DNA from 2 places in the Aeribacillus sp. FSL K6-8394 genome. Region 2 is predicted to be linked to the other one. Evidence: a T-box and tRNA genes for the amino acid it is inferred to sense, from the RefSeq annotation. Region 2 holds a T-box; the other holds one or more tRNA genes.
What was found. The T-box of region 2 lies ahead of tyrS (tyrosine--tRNA ligase). A T-box ahead of a tRNA ligase gene usually reads a tRNA of that ligase, here a tRNA-Tyr.

Region 1 (6,995 bases), on a different contig from region 2:
TGTTATCGGGAATTTAGATGAAGCTGAAATTAAAACTATTGAAAATAAATTGGCATCTCCATTTACACAGGAGGAAGAGGAGTGGCTTCAGCAAGTGATGGAACATTATGCGATGAAAGCTGGGCTTCTCCAAGATGAAAATATTGACCGACTTTAGCAAATAAAAAAACTTCACCTCCCCTTTTCCAATTGGGGAGGTCATTTTTTATCTTTGAATTACAGGATGATGGATATTCATTCAGCTCCCATTTTCCCGAAACCTTCCCCAAATTTTATCGAGTGAAGTGTTCCGCCGGAAGCCCAATTATCTCTTTCATATTCATCGAAAACTACTGTAACCCATTCTTCTTTCACGTTTAGTATTTGCGCTGCTGCTTTTGTTATTGCCTCAGTAAACTGCTGTTTCTGTTCTGCGGTTCTTCCTTTAGCCAGCCTTACGTTGATAAAAGGCATCGAATCACAACTCCTTTAAGCCGTTTGAATTTATAAATGGCGTCGAAATTTATTCGTCCTCATCCGGATCTGTGCTATTTCAAAAAATGAAACAAGACAGAAGTTTGTCGATATACTTCGTCACAACACCCGTAAAAACCTTTGCTGGGCAGTCCATTATGCAAAATGTTTTACACAAATCATCCTCTACAGCAACAATCTTCTGGAAAAGAGACTAATTTTTAAAATCTACCAAAAAATCATTTAGACCCCCATGCCGCAAAAGCGGCACCAGCAGATGATGAAAATAGTTCGTCCATGTATACTTAATCTTAGGCTGGCCAGCGAGGTCGTCTTACCTTGGTGCCATGAGCCCGTTAATTAGACAGACCCCGACGACCTGGTGCACCACAGACTGTTGCTCCCTGGGGAAGCACGCGGGATAGAATGACGTGTATGGTCGTTGCACCGCCAGCCTGTGTTTATTACATGTTAGGCATGGGGGAACGAACATGGACATTATCCATACTCATGTTTGTGGATTAGACGTTCATAAGAAGAACGTCGTCGCTTGTATTATTACTCCGGATCATCAAGAGATCCGCACGTTTTCTACCATGACTGAAGACTTGCTTATGCTTGTAGACTGGATCAAGGCGCATGGCGTCACTCACGTGGCCATGGAAAGTACAGGTTCCTACTGGAAGCCAATTTATAACCTGTTGGAGATGGAAGACATCAAGATTTTAGTGGTCAATGCCAAACATATCAAAAATGTGCCTGGTCGCAAAACAGATGTAAAGGATGCCGAGTGGATCGCTGGACTCTTACGCCATGGATTGCTACAAGGTAGTTACATCCCTGACCGCCAGCAACGGGAGTTGAGGGAACTCATCCGTTATCGTCGCAGCCTGATTGAAGAGCGGGCTCGCGAAATCAACCGCATCCAGAAGGTACTGGAAGGGGCTAACATCAAACTCTCCTCGGTGGCGACCAATGTGCTGGGCAAATCGGGTCGAGCCATGATCGAGGCTTTAATTAATGGTGAAACTGACCCCGATGTGCTATCCGAACTGGCTCAGCGCCGTCTCAAACGGAAGAAAGAGGAGTTGAAAAAGGCCCTGAAGGGCCTCATCGGCCCTCATCAACGCCTGATGCTTAAAACCCAGCTTGAGCATATTGATCACTTAGATGCCTTGATTGAAGAACTGGATGCTGAAATCAAGGAGCGGATGCGCCCTTTTGAAGATGACCTGGAGCGGTTAGATACGATCCCCGGCGTTGGTCGGCGCACAGCGGAGCATATTTTGGCTGAGATTGGCCCTGACATGACACAGTTTCCTTCGGCAGCTCACTTGTGTTCATGGGCAGGAGTCGCCCCAGGGAATAACGAAAGTGCCGGAAAACGAAAGTCAGGGAAAACCCGCAAGGGAAACCAGAAGCTTCGTAGCACCCTGGTGGAAGCCGCCCGTGCCGCTGCTAGGTCCAAACACACCTATCTATCCAGCCAGTACCACCGTATTGCTGCACGCCGGGGGGCCAATCGTGCAGCGGTTGCGGTCGCTCATAGCATCCTGACTATTGTCTACCATCTCCTCAAAAAGAAGCAGACTTACATCGAACTTGGTCCACATTACTACGAAGAACGCAAGCGCCATCAAGTCGCCAGACAAGCGATTCGGAAGTTGGAAACACTAGGGTTTAAGGTCATGGTAGAGCCGTCAAATCAAACAGCGTAGTTAACCGAAACAGTAACCATCAGGTGCATAAACATGACTTATTCCAGCAAATACCAATCTGCTGGTGTTAACACCCCCTGGATTTTTTGTGCTTTTTTCATGGACTTAAATTTTCGGGATAGAACGAAAGGAACATATTGAAGAAGTGCTCAAAGCCATTAAACGAATTCTCACGATTTTAGAAGAAGAAAAAGAAGTGGATAGCAATGTTTTAATGAGTCTTATTCAGAGCATACAAACAGAAAAAGAACAGCGCAAATGGTTAGAACATTATACGTCAAAAGAAGTAGCTGAAAAGCTTTTTGATCAGCCTGAAGAGGTAATGATCTCCCTTGACAAAGAATACATCCAATTATCCCAAGAAACAAAAAGATTGGCAGGAAGACCTGTCGATGATCCTGAGGTAGAAGCGTTAGTCGAAAAATATATGAAAACAATATTAGAATTTATCGGAAAAGAATTAATTAGTGTTATCGGGAATTTAGATGAAGCTGAAATTAAAACTATTGAAAATAAATTGGCATCTCCATTTACACAGGAGGAAGAGGAGTGGCTTCAGCAAGTGATGGAACATTATGCGATGAAAGCTGGGCTTCTCCAAGATGAAAATATTGACCGACTTTAGCAAATAAAAAAACTTCACCTCCCCTTTTCCAATTGGGGAGGTCATTTTTTATCTTTGAATTACAGGATGATGGATATTCATTCAGCTCCCATTTTCCCGAAACCTTCCCCAAATTTTATCGAGTGAAGTGTTCCGCCGGAAGCCCAATTATCTCTTTCATATTCATCGAAAACTACTGTAACCCATTCTTCTTTCACGTTTAGTATTTGCGCTGCTGCTTTTGTTATTGCCTCAGTAAACTGCTGTTTCTGTTCTGCGGTTCTTCCTTTAGCCAGCCTTACGTTGATAAAAGGCATCGAATCACAACTCCTTTAAGCCGTTTGAATTTATAAATGGCGTCGAAATTTATTCGTCCTCATCCGGATCTGTGCTATTTCAAAAAATGAAACAAGACAGAAGTTTGTCGATATACTTCGTCACAACACCCGTAAAAACCTTTGCTGGGCAGTCCATTATGCAAAATGTTTTACACAAATCATCCTCTACAGCAACAATCTTCTGGAAAAGAGACTAATTTTTAAAATCTACCAAAAAATCATTTAGACCCCCATGCCGCAAAAGCGGCACCAGCAGATGATGAAAATAGTTCGTCCATGTATACTTAATCTTAGGCTGGCCAGCGAGGTCGTCTTACCTTGGTGCCATGAGCCCGTTAATTAGACAGACCCCGACGACCTGGTGCACCACAGACTGTTGCTCCCTGGGGAAGCACGCGGGATAGAATGACGTGTATGGTCGTTGCACCGCCAGCCTGTGTTTATTACATGTTAGGCATGGGGGAACGAACATGGACATTATCCATACTCATGTTTGTGGATTAGACGTTCATAAGAAGAACGTCGTCGCTTGTATTATTACTCCGGATCATCAAGAGATCCGCACGTTTTCTACCATGACTGAAGACTTGCTTATGCTTGTAGACTGGATCAAGGCGCATGGCGTCACTCACGTGGCCATGGAAAGTACAGGTTCCTACTGGAAGCCAATTTATAACCTGTTGGAGATGGAAGACATCAAGATTTTAGTGGTCAATGCCAAACATATCAAAAATGTGCCTGGTCGCAAAACAGATGTAAAGGATGCCGAGTGGATCGCTGGACTCTTACGCCATGGATTGCTACAAGGTAGTTACATCCCTGACCGCCAGCAACGGGAGTTGAGGGAACTCATCCGTTATCGTCGCAGCCTGATTGAAGAGCGGGCTCGCGAAATCAACCGCATCCAGAAGGTACTGGAAGGGGCTAACATCAAACTCTCCTCGGTGGCGACCAATGTGCTGGGCAAATCGGGTCGAGCCATGATCGAGGCTTTAATTAATGGTGAAACTGACCCCGATGTGCTATCCGAACTGGCTCAGCGCCGTCTCAAACGGAAGAAAGAGGAGTTGAAAAAGGCCCTGAAGGGCCTCATCGGCCCTCATCAACGCCTGATGCTTAAAACCCAGCTTGAGCATATTGATCACTTAGATGCCTTGATTGAAGAACTGGATGCTGAAATCAAGGAGCGGATGCGCCCTTTTGAAGATGACCTGGAGCGGTTAGATACGATCCCCGGCGTTGGTCGGCGCACAGCGGAGCATATTTTGGCTGAGATTGGCCCTGACATGACACAGTTTCCTTCGGCAGCTCACTTGTGTTCATGGGCAGGAGTCGCCCCAGGGAATAACGAAAGTGCCGGAAAACGAAAGTCAGGGAAAACCCGCAAGGGAAACCAGAAGCTTCGTAGCACCCTGGTGGAAGCCGCCCGTGCCGCTGCTAGGTCCAAACACACCTATCTATCCAGCCAGTACCACCGTATTGCTGCACGCCGGGGGGCCAATCGTGCAGCGGTTGCGGTCGCTCATAGCATCCTGACTATTGTCTACCATCTCCTCAAAAAGAAGCAGACTTACATCGAACTTGGTCCACATTACTACGAAGAACGCAAGCGCCATCAAGTCGCCAGACAAGCGATTCGGAAGTTGGAAACACTAGGGTTTAAGGTCATGGTAGAGCCGTCAAATCAAACAGCGTAGTTAACCGAAACAGTAACCATCAGGTGCATAAACATGACTTATTCCAGCAAATACCAATCTGCTGGTGTTAACACCCCCTGGATTTTTTGTGCTTTTTTCATGGACTTAAATTTTCGGGATAGGTCATGGTTCCATTTCGGAACAACCGCATTCCCAATACTAAAAGGAAAAATACAATTCGACTTCAATGGTATATTCAAATTTAAAAGGCTGTTATGGGACTAAAAAGGCGAATGCTCCTGCATATAGTCTATTACATTATTTTGAGATTCAAAAGCGAGGATTAGATATAATCGAAGGGATTAGTAACATTTCAAATAAAAAAATCCTGACAATTTCTTGTCAGGAATTAAGTTCATCTCATTTTATAAAATTTTCCCCGTTGAATTTAAAAAGCGGAAGACGGGACTCGAACCCGCGACCCCCACCTTGGCAAGGTGGTGTTCTACCACTGAACTACTTCCGCACAAATGGTGAGCCATGGAGGATTCGAACCTCCGACCCTCTGATTAAAAGTCAGATGCTCTACCGACTGAGCTAATGGCTCATAAAATTTTTTTCTTCTAATCCATTTTTCATTTGTCAGATGTCCCTTCCTCTTCCTGATTTTTCGAGGATGTTAGATGCGTCGGGACAACTCGTCGCCTATTCGACGAGGCTTCGCCCTTTGTAAAATCTAGTTAAATCTTACTTTCTATCTAATATTTTTACAAAAAAAAGAACAGACATGAACTGTCTTTTTATAATAAATGGCTGGGCTAGCTGGATTCGAACCAGCGCATCACGGAGTCAAAGTCCGTTGCCTTACCGCTTGGCTATAGCCCAATATCACCATTCATCTCTTGACTAATTATATTGTACCAATAAAAAAATCACTTTATACAACAATTTGTTGTTTAATGTGATTTCAATGTTTCATAACATTCTTCGACATGGTGGAGGGGGACGGATTCGAACCGCCGAACCCTAAGGGAGCGGATTTACAGTCCGCCGCGTTTAGCCACTTCGCTACCCCTCCGATTATTAAAAATGCCGGCGAGAGGAATCGAACCCCCAACCTACTGATTACAAGTCAGTTGCTCTACCAATTGAGCTACACCGGCACAATAAATACTTTAAATCACACTCAGTTTTTACCTTTGTTTAAATTGTTATGCCAACCTCATTAAACTTGCTTAAGAAAAGCTTGTTTAGTATATGGTGGAGGATGACGGGATCGAACCGCCGACCCCTTGCTTGTAAGGCAAGTGCTCTCCCAGCTGAGCTAATCCTCCATGGTGACCCGTACGGGATTCGAACCCGTGTTACCGCCGTGAAAGGGCGGTGTCTTAACCACTTGACCAACGGGCCATTTCATTTTCATAACTTAATGACAACCGACATTCGACATTTTAGCACATGGCATAGATAAAAATCAAGAAAAGATTTGCTTTTGAAAAGCTTCCAACCGGGCTCGAACCGGTGACCTCTTCCTTACCATGGAAGTGCTCTACCAACTGAGCTATGGAAGCATGGCTCCGCAGGCAGGATTCGAACCTGCGACCGTTCGGTTAACAGCCGAATGCTCTACCACTGAGCTACTGCGGAATATTTTAATAAACCATATTTTGGTTCACATACAGCTCAATCAGTATATCAAAAAGACTTCAAAAGAATGTACTCAGTATGGTTCTCTACAATAATCCCAGCTTTCAAAAAGAATTTAAAGGCAGCCTGGCAGCGTCCTACTCTCGCAAGGGACAAACCCTCACTACCATCGGCGCTGAAGAGCTTAACTTCCGTGTTCGGGATGGGAACGGGTGTGACCTCTTCGCCATTGCCACCAAGCAGCCTTTTCTGTTTTCCTTCCTGTTGTCAAATGACATCGGAATGTCATTCTTTCAAAACTAGATAACGTTTCTTTCACGAATAGATGCTCTTACTTGGTTAAGTCCTCGATCGATTAGTATCCGTCAGCTCCACGTGTCGCCACGCTTCCACCTCGGACCTATCTACCTCGTCATCTTCAAGGGATCTTACTCGCTTTTAGCGATGGGAAATCTCATCTTGAGGGGGGCTTCACGCTTAGATGCTTTCAGCGCTTATCCCTTCCGCACATAGCTACCCAGCGGTGCCCCTGGCGGGACAACTGGTACACCAGCGGTGCGTCCATCCCGGTCCTCTCGTACTAAGGACAGCTCCTCTC
Region 2 (6,995 bases):
TCTGCTGTTAAAGCTTTTATATTGCCGCTGAACAGCGCCTCGGAAATTTTGACTGCCTGTTTGAGTGCTTCTTCGCCATGGACAAGTTTTGTCACTTCTTCCGCTAACGCTTTTTGCGCAGACCGTTTTTCAGGAGTATTTTTCACTTCTTCTGCCAATTGTTCAATTTCTTCTTTTGATAAGAAAGTAAAATATTTTAAATATTTGATGACATCCCGGTCATCGGTATTGATCCAAAATTGATAAAATTCGTAAGGCGATGTTTTTTCTTTATCGAGCCAGATGGCTCCTCCTTCCGTTTTGCCGAATTTTGTGCCGTCGGCTTTCGTGACGAGCTGGAGTGTAAGACCGTATGCTTTCGCATTTTCTTCCGTTTTTCGAATTAGTTCAAGTCCTGACGTAATATTTCCCCATTGGTCGCTTCCGCCGATTTGCAAGCGGCAATCATAGGTTTGGTACAGCTTTAAAAAATCGTACGATTGCAAAATCATGTAGCTGAATTCCGTAAAGGAAATGCCCGTTTCAATTCTTGACTGCACGGTTTCTTTCGCCAGCATGTAGTTTATGCCAAAGCTTTTGCCGATATCGCGCAAAAATGTGATGACATCCAATGGTCCGATCCAATCGTAGTTGTTGGCCAAAATGGCCGGATTCCCTTCTTTTTCAAAATCCAAAAAGCGGGAAAGCTGTTCCTTAATGCGTTCTGACCACTGCTTCACCGTTTCTTTTTCATTTAATGTTCTTTCCTGTTTTTTTCCGCTTGGATCGCCGATCAAGCCTGTTGCGCCGCCAACAAGAGCAATCGGTTGATGACCTGCCTCTTGAAATCTTTTTAACGTTAAAATCGGCAGCAAATGCCCGATATGAAGGCTGTCTGCCGTTGGGTCAAAACCGCAGTACAGCTTCACCTGTTCCTCTGACAACAATTTATCTAATCCTTCTTCATCCGTTACTTGATTAATGAGTCCGCGATATTTTAAATCTTCTAGCAAAGCATTCATCAAACCCACTCCTTTTCAAATTTTATCCAAATAAAAAACGCCCCTTCATGAAGGGACGTATAATTACGCGGTACCACCCTGCTTAAGAACATTTGCATGTTCTTCACTCATTCTGATAACGGCTAAAAACCGTCCTTTGCTACTTCACTTTCACAAAGAATGCTCATGGAGGTAATTCACAAAGCATTTATGTGCTGATTCGCACCGGCCATCAGCTCTCTGAAACAGGGAAATGCCTGCTACTTTCTCCAATCAACGCTCAAGTATTTTTTTCATTAATAAACATTTTTAGCATAATTGACATCCTTTGTCAACTAAGATTAGAACAGAGGGCGTCAACCGGAGAAAAAAATATGCTATAATAAACTAGATTTTGTAGAGGGATGATGAAAAATGGAGAAATGGTACGAATTTTTTAGGAAGGTAAGCTCCTTTTATCATAAACACCAGCAAAAAATGGTCATTGCCTATAACGTAACATGGAACTTATTTCTTTTACTATTAGTTATCGGTTTAATAGGCTTCTCCTTTATCGGAGGATTAGGAGCTGGTTATTTTGCATCGCTTGTAAAAGATGAGCCGATCCGTTCCGAAAAAGAATTGGAAAAAGACATTTACGATTATTCTGAAACAACGAAAGTGTACTTTGCAGACAATGTCTATTTAGGGAAAATTCGCACAGATCTTGAACGTGAAAAAATCAAAATTGATCAAATTTCCGAGCATTTAAAACATGCAATTGTTGCAGTGGAGGACGAATATTTTTACGAGCATAAAGGGATTGTCCCAAAGGCGATCATGCGGGCGATTTTCCAGGAGTTCTCAAACTCTTCTGTCAGAACCGGCGGAAGCACCCTTACACAGCAATTAATTAAAAACCAAATATTGACCAACGAAGTGTCATTTGAAAGAAAAGCAAAAGAAATCCTGCTAGCATTGAGATTAGAAAAATATTTTACGAAAGATCAAATATTAGAAGCCTATTTAAATGTATCATCATTTGGACGAAACAGCTCCGGAAGAAACATTGCAGGCGTGCAGGCTGCAGCGCAGGGGATTTTTGGCATAGATGCGAAAGACTTATCGATACCGCAGGCAGCTTTTATCGCTGGTCTCCCTCAAAATCCTTTTGCTTATACACCGTTCACAAAGGACGGAGAAGTAAAAGAAGATTTACAGCCTGGTATAAACCGAATGAAAACCGTCCTAAGAAAAATGTTTGCAGAAGGATATATTACAAAAAAAGAATATGAAGAAGCACTTAAGTTTGATTTAAAGGCTCATTTAGCCAAAAAGAAAAAACCTGATATTGAGCAATATCCTTGGATTATATACGAAGTTGAAAAAAGAGTGAAGGATATACTGGCTGAGCAGCTGGCGAAAAAAGACGGTCACAAGCTGGAGGATCTCCGAAAAAATAATAAAGAGTTGTTTAATCGATACATGGCGCTGGCCGATCAAGACATGAGACAAAACGGCTACAACATTCATACGACCATTGACAAGAAAATTTATGACAAAATGCAAGAGGTTGTCAAAAACTACAAGTATTACGGAAGTCCAAAGCTTGAAAAGAAAAAAGATCCTGAAACAGGCAAGACCGTAACCATCGAGGAACCGGTTGAAGTCGGCGCTGTTTTAATCGAAAACAAAACTGGAAAAATTATCTCCTTTGTTGGCGGCCGTGATCATAACAGGGAGCAGACAAACCATGCTACAAGAGCATTAAGACCAAACGGTTCAACAATGAAACCGCTCGCTGTCTATGCACCCGCGATGGAAATGGGCATCGTCCAGCCGGGAACTGTTGTGGCAGATCTTCCATTTTCAATCGGGAAATATCAGCCGAAAAACTACGGAGGCGGCTATCACGGATTAACAAGTATTCGAACAGCATTGAAACATTCATATAACATTCCGGCGGTAAAAACCTATGCAAAAATTATTTCGCAAAATCCGGTATCCTATTTAGAAAAAATGGGATTTAGTTCACTTGCTCAAGAAGATTACAGTTCATTCTCCCTCGCTCTTGGGGCAATGACTTACGGAGTAACCGTGGAGGAAAACGTAAACGCCTTTTCAACATTTGCCAATAACGGTGAATTTGTCGACGCCTACATGATTGAAAAAATTGAAACACAAGACGGAAAAGTTATATATCAACATAACAGTAAGAAAGAGAAGGTCTTTTCCCCTCAAACAGCCTATTTAATGATTGATATGATGCGGGATGTCATTCAAAGCGGAACGGCTTCCTCTTTAAAAAGGTATCTATCATTTCAATCTGATTGGGCTGGAAAAACAGGAACTGGGCAGGATTATCGGGATGCATGGTTTGTTGCTGTAAATCCTAATGTATCCTTCGGCACATGGATCGGTTATGACACGCCGAAAAGGCTGGAAACGACCTACAAAGGTTTGACCTACAGCAATAGAAATATATTGCTTTGGGCAAAATTAATGAACGCCGCATACAGCGTCAAACCTGACTTAATAGATCCTAACACTTCCTTTAAAATGCCTAAAGGAATTGTTTCAAGATCGTATTGCGCCCTCTCTGGGGATCTGCCTTCTGAATTATGCAAGAAAGCTGGACTCGTTCAAACTGACTTGTATAACGCTAAATTTCTGCCGAATAAAGTGGATAAAAGCTTGGCGTACGGCAAATTTGTTTTAGTAGACAACGTAGCCTATCAAGTGCCGGCAAATGCACCGGCTGAATTCGTCCAGGAAGGGCCTCTGCTGAAAAAAGAAGTATTGAATAATCTTGGGATTTCAGACGTGTCCCAATTGACTAAACTTCTGCCTAGCGGAGTTAATTTAGAGGCTTTGACGTTGACCGGCAATAGGGTTCTTCAGGATAATGGCAAAGCTCCTTCTAAAGTGCCCGCTGTAAAGCTTAGCGGAACAACATTATCCTGGAGCAAAAGCGGTGAATATGATGTTATCGGGTACAGGGTTTATGCAGCTCCATCTAATTCAAATAGTTTCAAAAAAATTGCCAGCATACCTGCAAAAAATAACTTAAGCATCTCAGTCGGAAAATCTCCTGCCTCCTATTATGTCGTTGCAGTGGATGTGGCAGGAAAAGCGTCTCCTCCTTCAGCCATTGTAAAAACGGTGCAATCTGGAAAAACAGAGCCGCAGCAAAAACCGAAGCAGACGGCAAATGCAAGACAATAGGCGAATGGAAAAGATGCATTAAACGATCAATAAAGTAGACGAAACAGAAAAAACAGCCCAGCAAAACTTGCTTTCACCCAATAAATATTTTAAAAAGGACCGCACGTGGTCCTTTTTATCTTTTACTGGCTAGTGTGACGGCAGCTTTTTTAAGAAAACATAGCTTACTTTATTGTATCGCATTTTTTCTTCATAGAAGCGGTGTGCGTCAACGCGCTGCAAGCCGGAAGATAAAGAAACAATATTATAGCCATTTTCTACAGCATATTGATGAACATACGTTAAAAGCTTTTCACCGTATCCTTTTGATCGTTCTTCAGGCAATGTCACTAAATCACAAACCCAAATGAAACGCCCGTAGTATAAAGTGATCATTGGCATAAATCCGGTGATGGCAACCATTTTATTATGATGGTAAAGAGCAACTAATTGATATCCTTCCTTTTGTTTAGCTTCAAGCACCAATTCAAGAAATGATTGTTCATCAAGATGAGTCCGCAAATGTTTCATCACTGAAAATCCTTCTAAAATTTCCTCTTTCGTTCGCAATTCTTTCAATAAAAGGGATGATTCCATAAGCTTCTCTCCTATTTCCATTTTTAGCGTTTATTTTATCAATCTATTATTAATGCCAATAACAAAGCCGCAAGCCTATTTACTAGACTTACGGCTTCTATTATTTTTAATCTTCCAACGTCGACAAGTCACCTGTTGGCAAGTTAAGCTCCCATGCTTTCAACACGCGGCGCATAATTTTTCCGCTTCGAGTTTTCGGCAGTTTTTCGCAAAATTCTATTTCCCGTGGCGCTGCATGTGCTGCCAGCCCTTTTTTAACAAACTGGCGAATATCCTCTTTCAAATCTTCTGATGCTTCATAGCCGCTGCGCAATGCAACGAACGCTTTAATAATTTCTCCTCGAACAGGGTCCGGCTTGCCGATAACTCCAGCTTCCGCTACAGCAGGATGTTCAACAAGCTTGCTTTCTACTTCGAACGGTCCGACCCGTTCGCCGGAAGTCATAATGACGTCATCAACCCGTCCCTGGAACCAAAAATATCCATCTTCATCCATATAAGCGGAGTCTCCAGATACATACCAGTCGCCGATAAAATAAGATTCATATTTTTCAGGATTATTCCAAATTGCTTGCATCATGGAAGGCCAGCCTTTTTTAATTGCTAGATTCCCCATTCGGTTTGGAGGCAATTCATTTCCATGATCGTCAATAATTGCTGCTTTTACGCCGGGGATCGGCTTGCCCATTGATCCAGGCCGGATATCCATACACGGATAGTTGCAAATAAGATGCCCGCCTGTTTCCGTCATCCACCAAGTATCATGAATGCGCTTATTAAATACTTTCATTCCCCAGCGAATAACTTCAGGATTTAAAGGTTCTCCGACACTTAAAATATGGCGCAGAGAGCTTAAATTATATTTTTTCACCAATTCGTCTCCTGCACTCATCAGCATCCGAAACGCTGTTGGAGCGCTGTACCAGACAGTGACACCGTATTTTTCGATTGTTTCATACCAATAATCAGGGCTGAATCTGCCTCCAACAATAACATTTGTAACACCTAGGAGCCACGGACCAAAAATACCATAAACTGTTCCGGTTACCCATCCAGGGTCTGCCGTACACCAATAAATATCTTCTTCCTTCAAGTCAAGAACCCATTTTGCTGTTTGATAATGCTGAATCATCGCATTATGGACATGGAGAACGCCTTTCGGTTTTCCTGTTGATCCGGAAGTATAATGCAAAAGAAGTCCATCTCTCCGATCCACCCATTCAATTTCCAAATCTTTGCTTGCATTTTCAAAATGAGCAAAGAAATCGATTATTTTTCCTTCTTCTTTTACATCTTCTCCAACAACCACCACATGTTTGAGCGCAGGCAATTCATCAATTGGAACTCTTGGCAGCAGCTCTTTTGTTGTTACAATCACTTTTGCTTCACTATCTTCCAAACGATCCTTTACCGCGCTCTCCATAAACGCTTCAAATAAAGGACCTACAATAGCTCCCAGTTTAATTGCGCCCAAAATGACAAAATAAAGCTCTGGACTTCTAGGCATAAATACGAAAACCCGATCACCTTTTTGAAGGTCGGTATGCTGTTTTAAAACATTCGCAGCTTTATTGGAGAGCTCTTTCATCTCTTCAAACGTATACTTTTCGTCACGATTCGCATCGCGATAATAAAGTGCGACTTTATTTTTTTTGGCCCCATCTGCATGACGGTCAATCGCCTCATAAGCCGCATTGATTTTCCCAGTTTTACTCCATGAAAAATTCTCCTCTACTTCTTTCCAGTCAAAGCTTGCATATGCTTCCTCATAGTTTGCTAAGTTGTGGTTTCCTTTTATTGCTGGTAGCGCTTCCACTTTCATCGAAGTACCCCCCTAAAAATTAGTATATTTGTTTATCATTATATAACTTTTTATTCCATTTCGCAATTTTGTAAAAATTTTTTACAAAACAAATCCGATTATGTTCGACAATTCCTGTATAATATGAATAGGTTATTAGATTGGTAGGCGGTGTAATGAATGGAACATAAAAAAACATATCATGCCAAAGAAATTGAAACTCCAAATGGAACGGTGATTGTCGAAGGGCCAATTCCCCCCGATAAACTGGCAGGCTATAAATTTCATGAGGATTTAACAGCTTTCCGTCCTGCACCAAGGCAGCACAAAGCGCTTGTAGAAATTGCCAAGCTTCCTGAAGGACGGATTATTATTGCCAGAAAAGACGAAACAATCATTGGGTATGTTACATTTTTATACCCTGATCCTCTAGA

Region 1: it encodes a tRNA-Tyr, which carries the amino acid that the T-box ahead of tyrS (tyrosine--tRNA ligase) is inferred to sense. The anticodon was not compared.

The regions. Positions count from the first base shown of each region.
Region 1 covers NZ_JBBPAA010000002.1:174,768-181,762, reverse strand. The annotation lists gene NSR00_RS13370 (MerR family transcriptional regulator) at 1-157, shown strand, start outside; gene NSR00_RS13365 (tautomerase family protein) at 235-453, opposite strand; gene NSR00_RS13360 (IS110 family transposase) at 945-2,171, shown strand; gene NSR00_RS13355 (MerR family transcriptional regulator) at 2,317-2,796, shown strand; gene NSR00_RS13350 (tautomerase family protein) at 2,874-3,092, opposite strand; gene NSR00_RS13345 (IS110 family transposase) at 3,584-4,810, shown strand; tRNA gene NSR00_RS13340 (tRNA-Gly) at 5,205-5,276, opposite strand; tRNA gene NSR00_RS13335 (tRNA-Lys) at 5,282-5,357, opposite strand; tRNA gene NSR00_RS13330 (tRNA-Gln) at 5,561-5,635, opposite strand; tRNA gene NSR00_RS13325 (tRNA-Tyr) at 5,744-5,828, opposite strand; tRNA gene NSR00_RS13320 (tRNA-Thr) at 5,841-5,913, opposite strand; tRNA gene NSR00_RS13315 (tRNA-Val) at 6,009-6,084, opposite strand; tRNA gene NSR00_RS13310 (tRNA-Glu) at 6,086-6,160, opposite strand; tRNA gene NSR00_RS13305 (tRNA-Thr) at 6,249-6,321, opposite strand; tRNA gene NSR00_RS13300 (tRNA-Asn) at 6,323-6,397, opposite strand; rRNA gene rrf (5S ribosomal RNA) at 6,522-6,637, opposite strand; rRNA gene NSR00_RS13290 (23S ribosomal RNA) at 6,733-6,995, opposite strand, start outside.
Region 2 covers NZ_JBBPAA010000001.1:1,858,002-1,864,996, forward strand. The annotation lists gene tyrS (tyrosine--tRNA ligase) at 1-1,001, opposite strand, end outside; T-box leader at 1,050-1,266, opposite strand; gene NSR00_RS08795 (transglycosylase domain-containing protein) at 1,395-4,184, shown strand; gene NSR00_RS08800 (GNAT family N-acetyltransferase) at 4,314-4,760, opposite strand; gene acsA (acetate--CoA ligase) at 4,867-6,582, opposite strand; gene NSR00_RS08810 (GNAT family N-acetyltransferase) at 6,742-6,995, shown strand, end outside.